One region of the Planococcus sp. NCCP-2050 genome, then DNA from elsewhere that is predicted to be linked to it. Evidence: riboswitches for the same ligand, from Rfam matches in the RefSeq annotation. Region 1 holds a riboswitch; each other region holds the start of a gene.

Region 1 (4,623 bases):
CAAAATCCCAAATGGATGTATCGGATCCGCTAATGCCAAGCGTCACTTTTCTGTTTCCTTCTTCTCCTGAAGCATCATCGCCGCAAGCCGCAAGGACCAAAGCCAATAATGCGAATAAAACCGTCAATGTAATTTTTTTCATGATGTATTCCTCCAAGTAAGTGTTTTTTAGTTAACTTCTTCGTACTTTTTTAGATAGCAAGTTGCCGGCAGACTGAACGCCTTGCACAAGGACAACGAGTATAGCGACTGTAATCAGCATGACGACTGTGTCAAAGCGCTGATAACCATAAGTAATTGCCAAGTCTCCAAGTCCGCCACCGCCGATTGCTCCAGCCATAGCGGATGCTCCAATCAATCCCACAATGGCGATAGTCAGTGCCAGTACCAATGAACTCAAAGCTTCCGGAATGAGGAAGCGGAAAATGATCTGCCCAGGTGTCGCACCCATTGCCTGGGCGGCTTCGATGACGCCTTTGTCGACTTCGAGCAATGAGTTTTCAATCAGCCGGGCAATGTATGGTCCTGCATAGAACACAAGCGGGACGATGGCAGCGGCAGTGCCGATGGATGTACCGACAATCAACCGGGTAAGCGGAATGATAGCAACCATCAAAATGATGAAAGGGACTGAACGGAAAATATTAATGATAACGTTCAATACTTTCGAAATGGGTTCATTTGCCAGTAAATGGCCTTTTCTTGTTACGACTAGCAAGATGCCAAGCGGGAAACCGATAATGATTGAGAATAAGAACGAAGCACCGGTCATATAAACCGTTTCCCACAAAGCTTCTAAAATCTGTTCGTTATCAACTAGCATAATTCTTTACCTCCTCGACTTTGACCGAATCGCTGCGGATCGCAGTCAGCGCACGTTGGATCTCGCTTAAACTTCCTGAAAATTCTACGATCAGGTTGCCGTAAGGCTCACCTTGCAATTCCGTGATATTTCCAAAGAGCACATTGAGGTCGAGGTTGAATTCACGTGATACTTTGGACATGAGCGGCTGTCCGACCGAAGAGCCTGTAAACTGGACGCGGTAGATGGAATGGTTCTGCGTCGGATCCTGGATTTTAGTCAACAAGGATTCCGGCAGTTCATCGTTCATGACCGAACGGACAAAACGCTGAGTCGTCGGTTGCTTCGGATTTGTAAAAACTTCGTAAACGGAACCTTGCTCAATGACTTTTCCGGCTTCGAGGACCGCTACTTTATCGCAAATCTCCCGGATGACGCCCATCTCATGAGTGATTAATAGGATGGTGATATTGTATTCACGATTGATGCGCCGCAATAAATCCAGGATGGACTGGGTCGTCTGGGGATCAAGTGCGGATGTTGCTTCGTCGCATAGCAGGACAGAAGGGTTGGTGGCTAGTGCCCGGGCAATCCCGATCCGCTGCTTTTGTCCGCCTGAAAGCTGGTCCGGATATTTTTCTGCCTGGTCTGCCAGGCCTACAAATTCAAGAAGGTTTTTCACCTGTTCTTTAATTTTGTTTTTCGGTGTTTTTGCCAGAATCAGCGGCATCGCGACATTATGGAATACCGTTTTCGAATTCAATAGATTGAAATGCTGGAAAATCATTCCGATGTCTTTTCGGGTATCCCGGATTTCTTTGCTGGTAAGAGTGGAAATGTCCTTGTCATGGATGAGCACTCGTCCATTCGTCGGGCGTTCCAGTAAATTGACCGTCCGGATCAGTGAACTTTTGCCGGCGCCGCTAAAACCGATGACGCCATATATTTCTCCGGTTTCAACAGTAAGATCGATGCCGTTCAAAGCGTGGATTTCCTGTTTGCCGGAATGGTAGGTTTTCGTAACCCCCTCAAATTGAATCATTCAAATAGCCTCCTCATGCTGTATAGATCGAATACGTACAAACCTGTAAAAAATAAAACAAAAAGAGCCCTCTTTTTTCTTGTCCATAAGAAAAAAGAGGGCTCCGGAATGAAACCATCTCAATTCTCATCTTCCAAATGCACGTACATGCATTTGCAGGAATTAGCACAGTTTTCGCTTAAAGCGAATCCGCTGCCGAAACGTCATAGGGCCTGTCCCTCGGTTTCTCTGGATAAGAAAGTGATGTAAGTATTCGATTTGTAATTTCCACTTTAGTGCGTCAATGCGGAAAAGTCAAGAAACTTTTTTAAAATAAATTAATGAAAAATGAAAAGCCTGCTCTCACGCAGGCCCCGCTTTCTTGCGGAAGACAGAAGAAACCTTGCTTTCCGTTCCGTTTTTGATTCGTTTAATATTTTCAATGTGTTTCCAGAATGCCATTGCAAAAAGTCCGAAGGCAGTGAGAAGCGGCCAACTGCCTTCCGCCGGGAAATAAGCGATGGCAAACAGCATGCCATACAGAACGAGAACGCCCACAACCAAATAATCCGTTGCTAAAGCGCAAGCGACCAGCAGCAATCCGCCGGCAAGCCCCAATTTCCAATCCAGTGCAAGCATAACGCCGATGATGGACGCTGTACCTTTTCCGCCGTCGAAATTCATATAGAAAGGGAAATTGTGGCCGAGGACGACAGCCGCGCTTATCACAAAGAGCATTGTCCATTCCAATTCATTTGATAAATTGAATTGACTTAAAAGAATTCTTAGCCCCAAGACAGAGACAATCCCTTTGGAAATATCGATCAAGGCGACAAGTGCGCCGAATTTCCAGCCAAGGACAATGGCCGCATTGGAAGCACCGGAATTTTTCACCCCTTCTTTTTTGACATTCGTACCTGAAATCAATTGGGCGATGGATGAGCCATGAAGTGAACCGAGTAAATAACCAATAATAAAAGTGCATATAAACCAAAGAATCATAAGATCATCTCCTCTATAAGTATTAAACGTTTTAAAGGATAGAGAGGTTTCGAAATTTTTTGAATTATCCACTTGACAAACGAGAATTATGTTTTTATACTGCTAAACAAGATGAAAAACTAAATCTGAATACTCTTATCAAGAGAGGCGGAGGGAATAGGCCCTATGATGCCCGGCAACCACCAAGCAATTGTTTGGAAAGGTGCTAAATCCTACAGATCGGCAACGATCTGGCAGATGAGAGGAGGTATCTCCGTATATGACGGTCCTCTTCTTAACGAAGAGGGCTTTTTTCTGTTCCCTCCTCGTCTTCAGTTTTCATCAATAAAAACTAGGAGGAAAAAGAAATGACAAATTTTAAACCAGAAACGCTTTTATTGCACGGTGGACAAGAGCCAGATCCAACAACTGGAGCAAGAGGAGTTGCGATCCATAAAACAACTTCCTATGTGTTTAAAGATACGGAGCATGCCCAAAATTTATTCGGATTGAAAGAGACCGGAAATATCTATTCGCGCATCATGAATCCGACGGTGGATGTTTTTGAACAGCGCGTAGCTTTGCTGGAAGGGGGAACTGCAGCTGTCGCCTTGTCATCCGGAATGGCAGCCATTGCATTCTCTATTTTAAACGTCGCTGAAGCGGGCGATGAAATTTTGGCAGACAGCAATCTTTACGGCGGTACTGTCAGTTTGTTCTCCAACACACTCCCACGTTATGGAATCAACGTGAAATTTGCGGACGGAACAGATCCGGAAAACTTCCGTGCAGCCATCACGGATAAAACAAAAGCAATCTTCGGGGAAATTATCGGAAATCCGAGCTTGAACGTATTTGATGTTGAAAAAGTAGCGGAAATTGCACACGAAAACCAAATTCCTTTATTGATCGATAATACATTTGCCTCCCCGTATGGCAGCAACCCCATTGCATTCGGTGCAGATGTCGTCATCCATTCAGCGACAAAATGGATTGGCGGGCATGGGACGACCATTGGTGGAGTTGTTGTGGACGGCGGCAAGTTTAACTGGAACAATCCGAAATTCCCGAATTACACTGAACCGGATGAAAGCTACCATGGCATCCGCTATGGCATAGATGCAGAAGGAGCTTCATTTGCGACTAAACTGCGCGTCCAATTACTGCGCGATTTCGGTCCGTCACTAAGTCCGGACAGTGCCCATGCTTTCCTGCAAGGTTTAGAAACGCTGCATTTGCGGATTCCGCGTCACAACAGCAATGCACGGTTCGTCGCTGAATATCTTCAGCAGCATCCGCAAGTTGAATGGGTGAACTACATCGGCTTTGAAAATCATCCATCCCACCAGCTGGCGCAAAAATACTTGAAAGACGGCTACGGTTCAATTGTGAACTTCGGCGTTAAAGGCGGCCGTGAAGCTGGACGGAAAGTAATTGATGGCGTCGGATTATGGTCGCATGTAGCAAACGTCGGGGATGCGAAATCGTTGATCATCCATCCGGCTTCTACTACCCATCAGCAATTGAACAAAGAGGAATTAGAAGGGGCAGGAGTCACGGAAGAATTGATCCGTCTATCAGTCGGCCTTGAAAATCCGGAAGATTTAATCGCAGATCTTGAGCAGGCCATCAAATCGGCTGTGCTCGAAAACGTCTAGGAGGGAAAGCGGATGACCAGTGTATCCATCGGCAATTTGGTTCTTGAATCTGGGGAAGTCTTAGAGAATGCAGAGCTTGCCTATGAACGATCCGGCAAAGAAGGTGGTCCTGCCGTTCTTGTCTGCCATGCGTTGACTGGAGACCAGTATGCGATCGGGAC
Region 2 (4,623 bases), on a different contig from region 1:
TGCGTTTCGGATCTTGGAGAAGTCAGATTTGATGGATTGATTAAGAATGGATACAAACTTAGAGGCGCAGGAGAAAAATAGAGGGAAAATCTACCGGCATTATTCATTCGCTTGTATGGAATACCAAATTGATTTGGTGTCAGGTGATGAACCCATTACAAAAATGCCCTGTTCCTATTCCAATTAAAACAGCCGAACTCTCCACTTTGATGGACGAGTTCGGCTGTTTTTATGAATTAAGCTCTTTTCAGCAAGACCTTTTGCAGAAATTTCTTCGTCCGTTCTTCTTTAGGAGCTGTGAAAATATCTTCGGGCTTTCCTTGTTCGACAATGTGCCCATTTGCGATAAATACGATGCGATCTGAAACTTCTCGTGCAAAATCCATCTCATGCGTTACGATAACCATGGTTTGACCTTCTAAGGCGAGCTCCTGGATGACCGTCAACACTTCGCCAACAAGTTCAGGATCTAGTGCAGAAGTCGGTTCATCAAATAATAGGAGATCCGGTTTCAGTGCGAGAATCCGGGCAATCGCAGCCCGTTGCTTTTGGCCGCCCGACAATTGTTCCGGATACTGGTTTTTATGTTCCAAAAGTCCAACTTTTTCCAGCAATCCTTCTGCTTCACGCACCAATTCCTGCTTGTTCCGTTTTTGCACGACAAGCGGTGCTTCAATAATGTTGTCAATCACGGTTTTATGCGGAAATAAATGAAAATGCTGAAAGACCATACCAGAAAATTGGCGAACATCAACTTTTTGCTTTTTACTTGGTGTTTTCCCAGTGAATGAAACATGGACATCATTGATTTGAAGTGAACCGCCTGAAGGCGTTTCTAAGAGATTCAGGCATCTCAGTAAGGTTGTTTTGCCAGAACCGGATGGGCCAATGATGCTGACAACTTCGCCTTTTTTTATTTCCAATGAGATGGATTTCAGGACTTCTACCTGTTTGAATTGCTTGCTTAAATTTTCAACTTTGATCAATTTGGGAACCTCCTATCAGGCAGTGACATAGCGGTTTGCTTTTTTCTCTAAATAATCTTGAAGCAAGGTGACAAGGATGCAAATGGACCAGTAAATGAGTGCCACGAGAATATATAAGGTTAGGCTTTCATAAGTTTGCCCGACCACCACTTTAGCGCGGTAGAACATTTCAGAAACAGTGATGACCATCGCTAGCGAAGTTCCTTTGATGATATCCATGAAAGTGCTCGATAGTGGAGGCAAAGCAATGCGCGTTGCCTGCGGCAGAATGATGCGCGTCATAGTTTGCCAATAGCTCATCCGAAGCGTCTCAGCAGCTTCCCATTGTCCTTTCGATACAGAAGAAATGGCAGAACGGATAATTTCGGCCGTATAGGCAGAAAAATGAATACTGATGCCGATAATGGCAGCAGTAAGCGGCTGCATTTCAATGCCGATCATGGGGAAGCCGAAATACAGGATAAACAGCATCACCAAAAGCGGAGTGCCCCGCATAAAGGAGATGAAAAGCCGGGCTGGGAGAGACAGTCCGATAAAGCGGTTCATTCGGGCAAGGGCTACAAATAAACCGAGGATCAAAGCAAATACTAGGCTGACCAGTGCAATCAAAATGGTTTGCCAAGCTCCTTCCAGAATAAAAGGAAGAGAATCAATTGCGATTTCTACATTAAAAAGATATTCCCATTTAAAGTCGGCCATTGGAAGACTCCTTTACTTAGTATCTAGAAAAGAGGAATCCAAGGATTCCTCAAAAAATGTTTATTCTTCTTCAAGCGGCTGTGTTACATCAGCACCAAGAAATTTAGTTGAAATTTCTTTCAATGTGCCATCAGCAAGAAGCTCCTCAATAGCACCGTCAAGTTTTCCTTTTAGCTCTGGGCTATCTTTCGGCATTACGATAGCACTGCTGCTGAATGAGAATCTAACATCTTCAGCCAGTTTCAATCCCGGTTTATCAAACTGTTCAAGTGAGCGCAACAAGACAAGATAGTCATTTAGCGTAGCATCGACGCGGCCGCTGACGATTTCTGGAAGCACCGTGTCAGAGCCTGTGTAGACAATCACTTCAGCCCCTTGTTCTTGAGCAAATTTCGAGTAGTTGCTGGTCGCAGAACCCCCGACTTTTTTGCCTTTCAAATCTTCTACTGATTCAATGCCGGAGTTGTCACTTTCACGGACAATGGCTGAACCATATGAATGCTTGACTGGAATCGTGAAATCAAATATTTCTTTGCGTTCGTCGGTAATCGAAAAATCATTCGCGGCAATATCAATTTGGCCATTGCGAAGAGCTGGCAGCAATCCGTCAAATTCCATTTCTTTGAATTCAACTTCCAATCCAAGCTTTTCTCCTAAGGCACGAGCAAGTTCTACATCATATCCTGTTAATTCTTTTGTTTCTTCATCGTGATATGTAATCGGGTAGTAAAGCCCTTCTGTGCCGACAACGATTTTGCCTGCTTCTTCAATTCGATCCCAAGTGTTCTGTTCCTTGTTTTCTGTTGAAGCATTCACTTCATTTGAAGATTCATTGCTGCTGCATGCGGTTAGAAATAAACCGATTACTGTAATTGCGACGATCCATAAAAGCTGTTTGGTGTTTTTCATGTCTTTGCACCTTCCTTTTCTATTGGTTTACTTGGTTTTAAGTTAATAGAATTGTCCAGATATGAGGGCAAACAAAAAGCCTCTTCTATAAGAAGAGGCAGGCATGCGAAATCACATTGATATTCTGCTCTTCTTATCTCTCAAGCTAATCAAAGCTTGTTGGATTTGGCACAGTGCTCTAAAGTGAGCCCGCTGCCGAGGTTTCGTAGGGCCAATCCCTCCACCTCTCATGATAAGAACAAATTGCTATTAAACTATGTTGACAACTGTATCATCATTATATTTTACCGTCAACACAAAATTCTGATAAATCTCATCTTATTTTTTATTAGAAGTTGTTAAACGTTCAACAATCCCCTGAATCCCCTAGCGGCATAATACGAATCCGCTCCGTTATGATACAGAAACACTTGCCCGTAGCGGAAATCACAGAAAAGAGCACCGCCGCGATCTCTGATTTCAGCAGGAGTCTGCACCCAGCTCGATGTCTTCATATCGAATTTCCCTAGCGACTGCAGCTTTCGGTATTGTTCTTCTGTCAGCAATTCAATTCCCATGTCCGCCGCCATGCCGATGGCGTTGTTTTCGGGCTTGTTTTTCTTGCGCGATTCCAGTGCTTCCGGGTCATAGCAGACGCTTCTGCGGCCAGTCGGGCTTTCCGCGGAGCAATCGAAGAAAATGTATTCATCGGCTGCAGCATCATAATCCACAACATCCGGTTCGCCGCCAGTCCGTTCCATTTCATGAAGCGACCATAATTTGTCTTCATTCGCTTCCAGTTTGTCCTGGATTTTGGCCCATTCGAAGTTTTCGTGGCGGGTGATGTTTTTCTCGAACCGCTCTTTTAACGTGTTGAGAAATGCTTCGCGTTGTTCGGGTGATAATTGCTTGCTCATGCCGATTCCTCCTTTAATGGATTTTGCTATTGATGGTTTTAGTATATAAGAAAGCAGCGGGATTTTGGAGAGGTGCATCTGTTTTATTTTCAGTAGAGGATTGTCTGGAGCTTTTGCAGAATAAGAGAAGCAGACAAGCAGACAAGCAGATCGTTTTTCATTCAGTAAATTGAAGGAGGAGTGTATGTGAATATCTTGATCCTTGGAGGGACCCGTTTTTTGGGGAGATTTCTGACCGAGGCGGCTCTCAGCAGCGGCCATGAAGTGACCTTGTTCAATAGAGGGAAAGCGAATCCGGATTTGTTTCCAGAAGTGGAGAAATTGATCGGCGACCGGTACGGGGATTTACAAGCGTTGAGGGGGCGGAGATGGGACGCCGTTATTGACACATCTGGCTATCTTCCATGGTCCGTTCAGGAATCTGCGGAACTGCTGGCGAAATCCGTAGGGCATTACACATTCGTTTCAAGCGCATCGGTTTACGTCGATTTAGAATCTCCGGGGATAAATGAAGAACACGCAGTCGGCCAGCTTTCAGCGGACAAGCTGGAAGAATTGAAAACGAAAGAGGCGGAAGCTGCCATCAATGAACATTACGGTGAGTTGAAATTTTTGTGTGAGCAAGAAGTGGAACGTGCGTTTCCGGAAGGTGCCCTGAATATCCGGCCGGGACTTATCGTCGGACCATATGATTTTACGGATCGTTTTACCTACTGGGTCAACCGCGTGGATAAAGGCGGTGAAGTGTTGGCGCCGGGGCGGCGAGATAAGGAAATCCAGTTTATCGATGTCCGGGATTTGGCGGATTGGATTCTCCGGCTGGTCGAAGAACAACGGACAGGCACATTCAATGCGACCGGACCCGAATCCGCATTGACGATGGAAAAATTCTTGGAGGAATGCAAGGCCACTCTTAAGAGCGATGCGGATTTTATCTGGGTGGATGAGCAATTTCTGTTGGGCCACAAAGTGGAAGGCTGGTCCGAATTGCCGCTTTGGATTCCGGACAGCATGTATATGAATGGCTTTCTCGGAGTGGATATCCGAAAAGCCGTGCAAGCCGGACTAAGGTTCCGACCGCTCAGTGATACTATTCGCGCCACTCGTGAATGGGAAATGACACGGGAAACGGC
Region 3 (4,623 bases), on a different contig from region 1:
CGTAATCGAGAAAAAACGCCAAGCAGCGGTTAAATTGATCGAAGTTGAAAAATACGTAGTGTGATTTTGAAAAGCGCGGCTTCCGAGCCGCGCTTTTTTTACGTCGACCAGCAGCCTTTATTTTGGTAAGCTTGTGGAAAAGGAGGTTTCTGCATGATTACTTATTACGCTTATCCGAAATGCACGACGTGCCGCAAAGCCAAGAAATGGCTGGAGCAGAATGAAGTGGAATTCAACGAGATCCACATCGCTGAAAATCCGCCTTCAAAAGAAGAATTAAGAAAAATTTATGAAAGCAGCGGCATGGAATTGAAGAAATTCTTCAATACAAGCGGCATGATCTACCGGTCGCTTGGATTGAAAGATAAACTGTCTTCTATGTCCGAAGATGAACAGCTGGAATTGCTTGCATCTGACGGCATGTTGATCAAACGTCCGCTCGCTTTTGACGGGCAGAAAACAACGCTCGGATTCAAAGAAGCGGATTATCAAAATGCTTGGCTATAAAGCATTTGAAATCTTGTATTTCAATGGGGTTTATGTCAAACTGAAATTGAGTTAATTACATATCTGGAGGGATTTCGATGAGTACACCACAAGAACTTCGTTATTCAAAAGAACATGAATGGGTAAAAGTAGAAGGCGGCACTGCCCGCATTGGCATTACGCATTTTGCACAAGCTGAACTTGGCGATATCGTTTTTGTTGAGCTTCCGCAAGTCGGCGACGAAATTAAAAAAGACGAGCCATTTGGCAGCGTTGAATCAGTTAAAACGGTATCGGAGCTATATGCACCAATCAGCGGCCGTGTAATCGAAGTGAATGCTGAACTCGAGGACAACCCTGAACATGTGAACGAGTCTCCATACGAACAAGCGTGGATGGTGGTAATCGAATCCCCGAACGAAGCTGAAATTGGCGAATTGATGACTGCAGACCAATACAAAGAAATGACAAACGAGTAAAATCAAAGCGCCTTTTTGGGCGCTTTTTTCATCTCCAGATTTTCCGCCATAAGCAGGATTCTAGAACAAATCGAGCAATCGTTTTATAATAAGAAGTATTAACTCTTGCTTAAAAGGCTTTAACTAGTTGAGGCAGCTATCTATTTCCAGTGAGGTGTAGTCTTATGGAAAAGGTGATCGTGGTGGAAGGGCGCAGTGATAAAACCAGAATCGCACCGCTCATTGCAGAACCCGTGACGATTCTTTGCACAAATGGTACAGTAAGTGCGTCAAGGCTTGAAGAGTTGCTGCTGCCTTATGAGGATCTGGATATCATCATTTTGGTGGATGCGGATAAATCCGGTGAGCAGCTGCGGAAATTGGTCAAAAGGGAATTCCCTGAAGCGCGGCATTTCTATATCAATCGAAGCTATAAGGAAGTGGCGGCGACGCCGATCCGGATTTTGCTTGATGTGCTGATCTCAGCGAATGTTCAAGTCAATAAGCTAGTAACTGAGGGATGAACAAGATGAATGAATGGACACATAAAGAGTGGCTGAAAGAAAAAAATACGCATGAATCAGCCGCTTATTATTTATATACCCCCATGTGCGGCACTTGCCAGGTTGCTTCTAAGATGATGGATGTCGTCAAAGAACTGGTCCCGAATGTCCGCTTGGGCAAAGCGAATTTAAATTATGTACAGGAAATTGCTTCTTTGTATCAAGTCGAAAGCGTACCATGCCTGCTGATAACAGAGAACGGCCAGTTGAAAGAAAAGATCTATGCTTTTCATTCGGTGCCTTTTTTGTATGAAAAGTTAAAAACTGTTGACGAATAAATCCCTGCATGGTAAATTGAATTTCTGAATACTAATTAAATATCGTAACTCTTATTAAGAGTGGTGGAGGGAAGTGCCCTATGAAGCCCGGCAACCGTCATGAAAATGAAATGGTGCCAAATCACACAAAGTCTGACTTTGGAAGATGAGAGAACGGTTATCGTGTCATTACACGTTCACCCTTCTGCTCAATTCTGCGCAGAAGGGTTTTTTATTTTTGGGGGTAGGAGTTGTAAATAATGATTGAATTAAAAAAATTATCGAAGGTCTTCGATACAGGGAAAGGTACCCTTACCGCCGTTGATCATGTGGACTTGTCCATTGGAGCCGGTGAAATTTTCGGCATTATCGGTTATAGCGGCGCCGGAAAAAGTACCTTGATCCGGTTATTGAACGGTTTGGAAAAACCGTCAGATGGATCGGTTGTCATCAATGGCCAAAACATTACGGCAATAAAAGGCAATGATCTTCGCAAAGCACGGCAGAAAGTCAGTATGATTTTCCAGCATTTCAACTTGCTATGGTCGCGTACCGTCAAGGAGAATATCGAATTTCCGCTCGAAATTGCTGGTGTGCCTAAAAGCAAGCGAGATGCGCGCGTATTGGAACTGGTGGAATTGGTTGGCTTAAAAGGAAGAGAAAATGCATATCCTTCACAGCTATCAGGCGGCCAGAAACAGCGGGTCGGCATCGCACGAGCATTGGCAAACGAACCGGAAGTGCTGCTTTGTGATGAAGCGACATCGGCACTTGATCCGCAGACGACAGACTCGATTCTTGAATTGCTGGTCGATATCAATAAACGGCTCGGACTAACGATTGTGTTGATTACCCATGAGATGCATGTCATCCGGAAGATCTGCCACCGGGTCGCCGTCATGGAAGGCGGGCGCGTAGTAGAACTTGGCGATGTGCTGTATGTTTTCCAATCTCCGAAAGAAGAAATCACGAAGCGTTTTGTAGCTCAAGTAACCGACACGGAAGATTCCCAGGAAACGATTAAGAATTTGCGGAAGCTATATCCGACTGGGGAATTGGTGAAATTGGTCTTTGTAGGTGACCAAACCGAACAGCCGATTTTGACTCAGCTGATCCGCAAGTATCCAGTGGATGTGAATATTGTGCAAGGGAATATTGCTCATACGCAACGCGGAGCTTATGGAACCTTGATCTTACAGATGAAAGGTTCTGCTCAGGAAATCAGTGAGGCGCTCACTTACTTGAATGCAGAAAGCGTTCAAACGGAGGTGATGTCAAATGATTGAGTCCTTATTCCCGAACGTTGATTGGGAGAACATGTGGGAAGCGACACTTGAAACGCTCTACATGACAGCGATGTCTACGTTTTTCACTTTTGTTATCGGGCTGGTTCTCGGAATTGTATTATTTCTGACAGCGCCCAAACAATTATGGGCAAATAGTATCGTCAATTGGTTGACTGGAGCTTTCGTCAATATTTTCCGCTCTATTCCTTTTATCATCTTAATCATCTTATTGATTCCGTTCACGAAATTCCTGATCGGTACAATCCGTGGGCCGAACGCAGCTCTGCCTGCCTTGATCATCGGGGCAGCGCCGTTTTATGCGCGGATGGTGTTGATCGCGTTAAAAGAAATTGATAAAGGCGTTATCGAAGCTGCACGTTCAATGGGAGCAACCACTTGGACGATTATCCGCAAAGTGCTTTTGCCGGAGTCTAAGCCGGCGCTGCTATCAGGAATTACGGTAACAGCCATTGCCCTTGTCGGGTATACCGCAATGGCCGGAATTATTGGTGCAGGCGGACTGGGAACTTTGGCTTTTCTTGATGGATTCCAGCGAAGCCGCGAAGACGTCACGTTAATGGCGACGATTTTAATATTGGTAATTGTATTCGCAATTCAATTTATCGGCGACTGGATGACCACTCGCTCAGATAAGCGTTAATAGAAAAACATTATAGAAAAAAGGGAGATCACACACATGAAGAAACTTGTAGCAGGAACATTATTATCCGTATTGGCACTGGCTGGGTGCGGGAGCGACAACGGCGGGTCAAGCGAAGAAGAGTCAAGCACATTAAAAGTCGGAGCGTCTAACGTGCCACACGCGGAGATTTTAGAAAAAGCCAAACCGCTTCTTGAAGAGCAAGGCATTGAATTGGAAATTGAAACTTATCAAGATTATATCTTGCCGAACCAGGATTTGGATTCAGAAGAAATCGATGCGAACTATTTCCAGCACATTCCGTACCTGGAATCTCAAATCGAAGAATTCGGTTATGATTTTGAAAATGCAGGCGGCATCCACATCGAACCGATCGGCGTTTATTCCCAAAAATATGCATCATTAGATGAATTGCCAGACGGCGCAACTATTTTAATGAGCAACTCAGTTGCTGACCATGGCCGCATCCTATCGCTTCTTGAAGCAGAAGGCCTAATCACTTTAGCGGAAGGCGTTGACAAGACGGTAGCCGAAGTGAGCGACGTTGTGGAAAACCCGAAAAATCTTGAATTTGATGCAAACTATGAAGCAGCTTTGATGGTTCAACTATATGAATCAGGTGAAGGCGATGCTTTATTGATCAACTCGAACTATGCAATCGATGCAGGCTTGAATCCATTAGAAGATTCAATTGCACTTGAAAGCTCTGAGTCGCCTTACGTAAACGTGATTGCAGTAAGAGCTGGCGATGAAGACAGTGAAAATGTCCAAGCGCTTGTAGAAGTTTTGAAATCACAAGAAATCCAAGATTTCATCCTTGAAGAGTGGGGCGGTTCAGTCGTACCGGTCGACTGATTAACGATAAAAAGAAGGTCCAAGTAAAATTGGGTCTTCTTTTTTTATTGCATAAAA

Evidence for each region. Region 1 has a riboswitch for S-adenosylmethionine ahead of NFU07_RS06220 (O-acetylhomoserine aminocarboxypropyltransferase/cysteine synthase family protein). Riboswitches for the same ligand answer to the same signal wherever they lie in the genome.
Region 2: another riboswitch for S-adenosylmethionine. It lies ahead of NFU07_RS14920 (transporter substrate-binding domain-containing protein); the one in region 1 lies ahead of NFU07_RS06220 (O-acetylhomoserine aminocarboxypropyltransferase/cysteine synthase family protein).
Region 3: another riboswitch for S-adenosylmethionine. It lies ahead of NFU07_RS15625 (methionine ABC transporter ATP-binding protein); the one in region 1 lies ahead of NFU07_RS06220 (O-acetylhomoserine aminocarboxypropyltransferase/cysteine synthase family protein).

The regions. Positions count from the first base shown of each region.
Region 1 is NZ_BRCX01000001.1:1,278,641-1,283,263, reverse strand. Features, by position in the region: gene NFU07_RS06240 (MetQ/NlpA family ABC transporter substrate-binding protein) at 1-142, opposite strand, end outside; gene NFU07_RS06235 (methionine ABC transporter permease) at 173-823, opposite strand; gene NFU07_RS06230 (methionine ABC transporter ATP-binding protein) at 813-1,844, opposite strand; SAM riboswitch class I at 1,968-2,083, opposite strand; gene NFU07_RS06225 (glycerol-3-phosphate acyltransferase) at 2,187-2,825, opposite strand; SAM riboswitch class I at 2,958-3,069, shown strand; gene NFU07_RS06220 (O-acetylhomoserine aminocarboxypropyltransferase/cysteine synthase family protein) at 3,173-4,462, shown strand; gene metX (homoserine O-acetyltransferase MetX) at 4,475-4,623, shown strand, end outside.
Region 2 is NZ_BRCX01000005.1:144,202-148,824, reverse strand. Features, by position in the region: gene NFU07_RS14935 (hypothetical protein) at 1-40, shown strand, start outside; gene NFU07_RS14930 (amino acid ABC transporter ATP-binding protein) at 237-986, opposite strand; gene NFU07_RS14925 (amino acid ABC transporter permease) at 1,002-1,685, opposite strand; gene NFU07_RS14920 (transporter substrate-binding domain-containing protein) at 1,746-2,594, opposite strand; SAM riboswitch class I at 2,725-2,833, opposite strand; gene NFU07_RS14915 (DUF4256 domain-containing protein) at 2,933-3,490, opposite strand; gene NFU07_RS14910 (NAD-dependent epimerase/dehydratase family protein) at 3,677-4,623, shown strand, end outside.
Region 3 is NZ_BRCX01000006.1:49,530-54,152, reverse strand. Features, by position in the region: gene NFU07_RS15650 (acyl-CoA dehydrogenase family protein) at 1-64, shown strand, start outside; gene NFU07_RS15645 (arsenate reductase family protein) at 154-507, shown strand; gene gcvH (glycine cleavage system protein GcvH) at 585-965, shown strand; gene NFU07_RS15635 (ribonuclease M5) at 1,130-1,468, shown strand; gene NFU07_RS15630 (thioredoxin family protein) at 1,474-1,785, shown strand; SAM riboswitch class I at 1,834-1,937, shown strand; gene NFU07_RS15625 (methionine ABC transporter ATP-binding protein) at 2,025-3,050, shown strand; gene NFU07_RS15620 (methionine ABC transporter permease) at 3,043-3,711, shown strand; gene NFU07_RS15615 (MetQ/NlpA family ABC transporter substrate-binding protein) at 3,748-4,566, shown strand.